Regions from separate parts of the Nocardia sp. NBC_01377 genome, predicted to be linked through region 1. Evidence: riboswitches for the same ligand, from Rfam matches in the RefSeq annotation. Region 1 holds a riboswitch; the other holds the start of a gene.
What was found. A riboswitch is a leader RNA that binds a small molecule or an ion and turns the genes downstream of it on or off. The one in region 1 is predicted to bind S-adenosylmethionine.

Region 1 (4,152 bases):
CGCGCCCACGTAGAACGCGACGTCGTAGCTGTGGATCGAAGCGCGCGCGGCGAGATCGGACACGGTGGGATTGTCGATCACGTAATCCTTGGCGACCTGCACGGAGATCGTGGTGAGCAGCGCGGTACCCACCGCGCCGCCGACCTGCTGCGCCGCGTTCAGCAGCGCACTGGCGACACCGGAGTCCTGCTCGTCCACCTGATGCAGGGCCACGGCTTGCATGCCGACGAACAGCGGGCCCATGCCGAGCGCGATCAGCGACTGCGCGGGCAGCACGCTGAACGCGTAGCCGTCGCCGAAGCCGAGCTGGGCCAGCCAGAGCAGACCGATCGTGCCGAGCACGGCGCCCGCCAACATCAGCGGACGCGGGCCGAGCTTGGGCAGCAGGGTGCTGGTGATACCCGCGGAGATGGCGATGCCGATCGGGAAGGGCAGGAAGGCCACACCCGCCTTCAGCGGCGTGTATCCCAGCGTGTTCTGGAAGTAGAAGCTGAGGAACAGGAACATCGCGAACATCGCGATCGGAACCAGCAGCGCCACGATCAGCGCGCCACCCCGGTTGATCTCACCCGGAATACGCAACGGCAGCAGCGGATTCGCCGAGCGCCGCTCGACCCCGACGAAGACCGCGAGCAGGACGACGCCGACGGCGAGCAGACCCAGCGTGCTGCCCGCGGTCCAGCCGTCCTCGGCGGCGCGACTGAAGCCATAGACGATCGCGACCAGACCGAACGTCACCGAGACGGCGCCCGGCACGTCGTAACCGCCGGTGCGCGGCGCGGGGACGTCCTTGAGGACGAAGGTGAGCGCGCCGATCAGCGCGATGATCGCGATCGGGGCGTTCACCAGCAGGGTCCAGCGCCACGAGGCGTATTCGGTGAGCGCGCCACCGGCGAGCAAGCCGATGGCGGCGCCCGCGGCGGAGATGCCCGCGAAGATCGAGAAGGCCGTCGCGCGCTCCTTCGCCTCGGTGAACGTCACCGAGACCAGCGACAGCGCGGCGGGTGCGAGCAGTGCGGCGAAGGCGCCCTGCAGGCCGCGGCCCACGAACAGCTGGGCCCCGTTCTGCGCGAGTCCGGCCAGCGCCGACGCGGCGGCGAAGCCGATCAGGCCCGCGATGAAGATGTTGCGGCGGCCCAGGTAGTCCGCCATGCGGCCGCCGAGCAGCAGCAAACCGCCGAAGATCAGCGTGTAGGCGGTCATCACCCACTGGGTGTTGCCCTGACTGATCTCGAGATCACGTTGTGCGAATGGCAGTGCGATGGTCACGATAGTGGCGTCGAGAACCACCATGAGCTGTGCCAGCGCGATGACGGCGAGAGCGAGCCAACGTGCGGAACTCCCCCGTTTCCCCGGTGCGTCGGCCGCCGATGCGGTGTCGGTCATCTCGGTCTCCTCGTTCGAAGTACAGGACTTTCGGATCAAGTCGGCTAATCCTGTCACCATCAGACATTTGGCGTCAAGAGAAAAATGTCGCAATCAGACATTTGCCTATGGCTGCCAAACAGTAACAGTCGTGGGATAGAATGCGGAAATGCTCGACTCACCAGCGCCGATCGACGTGGCCGCCGATGCCCGCGCCACCGGCTCGGCTCGGGGACGCTGCGGCCCCAGCCTGCGCGAGCGCAAGAAGATCCAGACCCGCGCGCGCATCATCGAAGTCGCCCTGAACCTGTGCGACAGCCAGGGCTTCGAGGCGACCACCGTGGAGCAGATCGCGCACGCCGCCGACGTGTCACCACGCACCGTGAACAGGTATTTCGAGACCAAAGAGGACATCATCCTCGGCCCGGTCTCCGATTTCGGCGAAGGCGTCGCCATCGCCCTGCGTCAGCAGCCGCGGGCCGACAGCGATCTGCGCGCGCTGTGCAACGCCTACCTGGCGATCATCGACAGCGCCGCCAACGGCGGGGACGTCACCTCGTTCCGGCAGTTCCAGCAAATGCAGCGCATCGCGCGCAACAGCCCCGCGGTCAACGCCCGCGCTCTGGAATTCGGCGAGACCAAGACCACCGCGATCACCCGATGCCTGGCCGAACGCACCGGCGACGCCCCCGGCGCCCTGCGCGTGCGCCTGGTGGTGGCCACCTGGCAGATGCTGTGCCATATCGCGATGGCCGATTCCGAGGAGCTGGTCGTCAACAGCGACCCGCAGACCGCCGCCCGCGCCGCTCGCGCCGCGGTACTCACCGCGTACAACGAGCTCCAGCGCATCTGCTCGCAGTCGCGCCCGCTCGAATCCGCGTGATATTTCCAACGGAATTCGGGCGTTTCGCACCGTCCGGTTACCATGTTTCTCAGGTCATGAGTGCCAGCGTCAAGCCCCGGCTCGCTGGTCGGCAACCCTCCAGCTGCGGTGGGGTGCTCCGGGTGATGACCGGGCTCCCGAAGGCCGGGAGCAAGCGCGCTGTTCAGGAGGATCCCGAAATGTGTTGTTGTCCGTCGCCCGCGTTGCGATAACCCGTTCGTCCGGCGAACAACCCCTCATTTGGAGAACGATATGAGCGATCCAACGACGTCCCCGATCGATCCGGCCGCCTGGTCCTTCGAGACCAAACAGATCCACGCGGGCCAGTCCCCCGATCAGGCCACCGGTGCACGGGCACTGCCGATCTACCAGACCACCTCGTACGCCTTCCGCGACACCGATCACGCCGCGGCGCTGTTCGGGCTGGCCGAACCGGGCAACATCTACACGCGCATCATGAATCCCACCCAGGACGTGGTGGAACAGCGCATCGCCGCGCTGGAGGGCGGAGTGGCCGCGCTGCTCGTCGCCTCGGGGCAGGCGGCCGAGACCTACGCGATCCTCAACCTGGCCTCGGCCGGTGATCACATCGTCTCCAGCCCGCAACTCTACGGCGGCACCTACAACCTGTTCCACTACTCGCTGCCCAAACTCGGCATCGAGGTCTCCTTCGTCGACGATCAGGACGATCCCGAACAGTGGCGCGCCGCCATCCGGCCCAATACCAAAGCCTTCTTCGGCGAGACCATCGCCAACCCGAGTAGCGCCATCTTCGACATCCGCGGGGTCGCCGATGTGGCGCACGCGGCAGGCATCCCGCTGATCGTCGACAACACCGTCGCCACCCCGTACCTGATCCAGCCGCTGGTCCACGGCGCCGACATCGTCGTACACTCGGCGACGAAATACCTCGGCGGACACGGCACGGCCATCGGCGGCGTCATCGTGGACGGCGGCACCTTCGACTGGACGGTGGCCGACGCCGACGGCGCGTCGCGCTACCCCGGTTTCACCACGCCGGACCCGAGCTACCACGGCGCGGTCTTCGCCGATCTCGGCGCTCCCGCCTACGCGCTCAAGGCGCGCGTGCAGTTGCTGCGCGATCTCGGCGCCGCGATCTCGCCGTTCAACGCCTTCCTGATCGCCCAGGGTCTGGAGACACTGAGCCTGCGGATCGAGCGGCACGTCTCCAACGCGAAGGCCGTCGCCGAATTCCTCGCGAACCACGAGGACGTCGAAGCCGTCTTCTACGCGGGTCTGCCCACCTCGCCGTGGTACCAGCGCGCCGCCGCACTCGCCCCCAAGGGCGCGGGCGCGATCATCGCCTTCGACCTGCGCGGCGGTATCGACGCGGGCAAGAAATTCGTGGACGCGCTGACCCTGCACAGCCACGTCGCCAATATCGGCGACGTGCGGTCGCTGGTGATCCACCCGGCCTCGACCACACATTCACAGCTGACACCCGAGGAGCAGTCGGCCGCGGGCGTGACGCCCGGCCTGGTGCGCCTCGCCGTCGGCATCGAGGGCATCGAGGACATCCTCGCCGACCTACGCGCCGGTTTCGCGGCGGCGACGTGACCGTGAGCACCGAGCCGAGCACCGCCCGTCCAGTGACCGGTACGACATTGCTGCCACCGCCGGACGGGCGGCTCGGCGTGATCACCATCGGGGATGTCCGGCTGGAGAACGGCGCCGTCGTCCCCGATGTGGGTCTCGCGGTGCAGCGCTGGGGCGAACTGTCTCCCGCGCTGGACAATGTCGTCCTGGTCGAACACGCGCTGACCGGTGATTCGCACGTGGTCGGCGCGCCCGACGGGCTGCATTCGCAGCCCGGCTGGTGGGACGGCATGGTCGGCCCCGGTGCGCCGATCGACACCGACGAATGGTGTGTGATCGCGACGAAC
Region 2 (4,152 bases), 1.7 Mb from region 1:
CGTCGGCGGCATAGATGCCCGCCGGTCCCGCGCCGACAATGGCGATGCGGAGCGGACGGGCCGCCTGAGCATCACCGCTCGCTGCTGCACTCTGTTCGGTCATCTCTTCCGCGCACCCTTATGTTCGAAATTAATGGCGTTGGTCTTAGCTTAGGCTAAGTTCACGCGTCGTTCGGTCGCACCTCACGATGCGTGACGCTGGCGCTGCCGGCACGTGCCCGCACGTTGCCCAGGTCGCTACGACGGTGAGCTGTCATATGGCTATGACAGCAGGCCGCAGTCCCGCGATTCTATCGGTGGCATGTCATACGACCTATCAGGGTGTCGTGAACTGGATGGATGCCGTACCTCACGGCGATCACGAACGACCCGTGATACCAGCCTACCGACGCCGCTTCGCCACGGCACACGGCCGGACCGGACGGGCGCGGCGGGGGTGGACGTCGGATTCCCGCGCCGACCAGGGATCATCGAGGGATGACCGAGCAGCGCCCCGCCCCCGAGGACGACGAAGCGATCGTGGTCGATCAGACCGACAAACGCACGATGGCCCCGTTCATCGCGGCCGCCGTCTTCGCGGCGATCGTGCTGGTCGCGATCGTGGCGGGCGGGGTGTTCTCGCCCGCTGAGAAAAATGTCACAGAGGCCGACCGGATCGCGGCGGCCGCGCAGAACTACGCGAGCGCCCGCAACTCGACCGATGCGGTGCCGCCGCCAGGTGTCGCGTGCGACGGATTCGACGAGGGCAAGTCGCCGTTGGCAGGACAGTTCGCCGGGGGCGGATCGTCCGGAAGTTCGATCGAGATACCGAAAGTCGCGGAGCAGCGGGTCAACGGTGACCGGGGCAAGGCCGCCGTCACCGTGCGGGTCGACGGCCGCGTGAGCACCGAGACCTGGAACTTTCTCCGGGCGGGCGACAGGTGGGTGGTCTGTGGTTGACCGGCGCCGACGAACTGACCGCGTGTCGCATATGAATGTTTGACATGTCGGCCGTCGGACGGGCAATCTCAGTTCAGGTCATGAGAACCAGCGTCAAGCCCCGGCTTGCTGGTCGGCAACCCTCCTCCGCGGTGGGGTGCTCCGGGTGACGACCCGGCCGCGCACCGAAAACGGGTGTGGCAAGTGCGGATTCACAGGAGGATCGACATGAGTTATGCCGGAGACATCACCCCGCAGCAGGCGTGGGAAATACTCCAGGAGCATCCCAAGGCCGTCCTGGTCGATGTGCGCACCGACGCGGAATGGCGTTTCGTCGGCGTGCCCGACACCAGCTCGATCGATCGGCCGACGGTGCTGATCGAATGGGTCGACAGCAACGGCGCCCGCAACACCGAATTCGCCGACCAGCTCGGCAAGGCCCTCGAGACGCGCGATCCGGAAGCACCCGTGGTCTTCCTGTGTCGCTCCGGTCAGCGTTCGGCGCATGCCGCGAATCTGGCGACCCAGCTCGGCATCGGCCCGTCCTACAACGTGCTGGACGGATTCGAGGGCGGCCTCGACAACTCCGGCCACCGCGGCGGCCAGGGCTGGCGTGCCACGGGTCTGCCCTGGCGGCAGTCGTGATCACCGGCGGCGCGTTCGACAAGCCGCTGCCCGACGATGTCGGTCCGGCGACCCTCGGTGTGCGCGGCGGGCTGCGCCGCTCCGGTTTCGAGGAGACCTCCGAGGCGCTGTACCTGACCTCCGGTTTCGTCTACGAGAGCGCCGAGGCGGCCGAGGCCGCGTTCACCGGCGACGTCGAACATTTCGTCTACTCCCGCTACGGCAACCCGACGGTCGCCATGTTCGAGGAGCGGATGCGTCTGCTCGACGGCGCGGAAGCCTGTTTCGCCACGGCGAGTGGAATGTCGGCCGTATTCACCTCGCTCGGAGCGCTTTTGAGCGCGGGCGATCGACTGGTGGCGGCGCGCAGCCTCTTCGGCTCCTGTTTCGTGGTGTGCAACGAGATCCTGCCGCGCTGGGGCATCGAAACCGTCTTCGTCGACGGCGAGGATCTGGACCAGTGGGAACAGGCGCTTTCGGTGCCGACGCAGGCTGTGTTCTTCGAGACCCCGGCCAATCCCATGCAGACCCTGGTCGATGTGCGCAAGGTCAGTGAACTCGCCCACGCGGCGGGCGCGAAGGTGGTGCTGGACAACGTCTTCGCCACCCCGCTGCTCCAGCGCGGATTCGACCTCGGCGCCGACGTCCTCGTCTATTCGGGCACCAAACATATCGACGGTCAGGGCCGGGTGCTCGGCGGCGCGATCCTCGGCCCGCAGGACTACATCGACGGTCCGGTGAAGAACCTGATGCGTCACACCGGTCCGGCGCTGAGCCCGTTCAACGCGTGGACGCTGCTCAAGGGGCTCGAGACGATGCCGCTGCGGGTGCGGCATTCCACCGAATCGGCGCTGAGGATCGCGCGCTTCCTCGAGGGCAACGATTCGGTGAGCTGGGTGCGCTACCCCTATCTGGAATCGCATCCGCAGCACGCGCTGGCGACCAGCCAGATGAGCGGCGGCGGCACCGTGGTCACCTTCGAACTCGACGCGCCCGCGAACGAGGCGAAGAAACGGGCCTTCGAAGTGCTGAACCGGCTGCGGATCGTCGATATCTCGAACAACCTCGGCGATTCCAAGTCGCTCATCACCCATCCGGCCACCACGACGCACCGCGCCATGGGGCCCGAGGGACGCGCCACCATCGGCCTGTCCGATGGGGTCGTCCGCATCTCGGTCGGCCTGGAGGATGTGGACGACCTGCTCGGAGACCTCGAGCGCGCGCTGCGCTGAGATTCGACGCGACAGACGAAAGAACCCCGTCCCGACGACCCGGGACGGGGTTCTTCGCGTTCATCGATCAGGCGAGTGCGCGCAGGCGGGGGCCGAGATCGCGTTCGAACAGTTCGAGGAACCGGCGCTGATCGTGGCCGGGGGCGTGGAAGACCAGGTGGTTGAGCCCGGCGTCCAGGTACGGCTTGATCTGGGCGACGGCCTCGTCGGGGTCGCTGGCGACGATCCAGCGCTTGGCGATCTGTTCGATCGGCAGCGCGTCGGCGGCGGTTTCCATCTCGATCGGGTCGGTGATGCTGTGCTTCTGTTCGGCGGTCAGCGACAGCGGCGCCCAGAAACGGGTGTTCTCCAGCGCCAGTTCGGGATCGGTGTCGTAGGAGATCTTGATCTCGATCATCCGGTCGATATCGTCGACCGAGCGCCCGGCCTTGCCCGCGCCCTCGGCGACGGCGGGCATCAGCTTCTCGGTGTAGAGGTCCATACCCTTGCCCGAGGTGCAGATGAAACCGTCGCCCGCGCGACCGGCGTACCGGGCGACCAGCGGGCCGCCCGCGGCGATGTAGACGGGGATACCGCCCTTGGGCACGTCGTAGATGGAAGCGCCGACGGTCTTGTAGTACTGGCCCTCGAAATCGGTGCGCTCCCCGGTCCACAGGGCGCGCATCAGGTCGACGGATTCGCGTAGCCGGGCGAACCGCTCCTTGAACTCCGGCCATTCGCCGGTGTAGCCGGTCGCGATCTCGTTGAGCGCCTCACCGGTGCCGACGCCGAGCATCACGCGGTCCGGGTACAGGCAGCCCATGGTCGCGAAGGCCTGGGCGATCACCGCGGGGTTGTAGCGGAAGGTCGGGGTCAGCACCGAGGTGCCCAGCTGGATGCGCCGGGTGCGCTCACCCACCGCGGCCATCCATGCCAGCGAGAACGGGGCATGTCCGCCCTTGTGCCGCCACGGCTGGAAATGATCGCTCACCGTCGCGCTGTCGAGTCCGTGTTCCTCGGCGAGCACCGCGATCTCGACCAGTTCACGCGGTCCGAATTGTTCCGCCGACGCCTTGTATCCGAGTTTGAGACCACTCATGTGCGTCACTCCTTCGCTTCGCTGCCACGCATCCGGTGCGGGTATTTCCGACACCGGTCGGCCGCACGCGGGTGTTTCCCGCACCAGCGCCGCGTGCGGCGTACGGCTGATTCGACCATAGCCAGCCCGATTCGCGACGTTGTGCAGGGGCGCGTCCGACGGCCCGCCGCGCCGTGTCCGGGCGCTCCCGGCGCGGGTAGCCGATAATTGACTCGTGACTCCAGACGACGAGCCGATCCTGTCCTACCTCACCGATATGGACGGGGTGCTGGTCCACGAGGATCACCTCGTCCCCGGCGC

Region 2: linked by a shared signal. The riboswitch ahead of OG225_RS32135 (rhodanese-like domain-containing protein) and the one ahead of OG225_RS39685 (bifunctional o-acetylhomoserine/o-acetylserine sulfhydrylase) in region 1 are both predicted to bind S-adenosylmethionine.

Annotation. Positions count from the first base shown of each region.
Region 1 is NZ_CP109566.1:8,694,102-8,698,253, reverse strand. It holds gene OG225_RS39695 (MFS transporter) at 1-1,386, opposite strand, end outside; gene OG225_RS39690 (TetR/AcrR family transcriptional regulator) at 1,535-2,248, shown strand; SAM riboswitch class IV at 2,301-2,411, shown strand; gene OG225_RS39685 (bifunctional o-acetylhomoserine/o-acetylserine sulfhydrylase) at 2,501-3,826, shown strand; gene OG225_RS39680 (homoserine O-acetyltransferase) at 3,823-4,152, shown strand, end outside.
Region 2 is NZ_CP109566.1:6,958,863-6,963,014, reverse strand. It holds gene OG225_RS32145 (FAD-dependent oxidoreductase) at 1-103, opposite strand, end outside; gene OG225_RS32140 (hypothetical protein) at 478-939, shown strand; SAM riboswitch class IV at 1,016-1,131, shown strand; gene OG225_RS32135 (rhodanese-like domain-containing protein) at 1,147-1,563, shown strand; gene OG225_RS32130 (O-succinylhomoserine sulfhydrylase) at 1,560-2,774, shown strand; gene fgd (glucose-6-phosphate dehydrogenase (coenzyme-F420)) at 2,842-3,852, opposite strand; gene OG225_RS32120 (HAD-IIA family hydrolase) at 4,109-4,152, shown strand, end outside.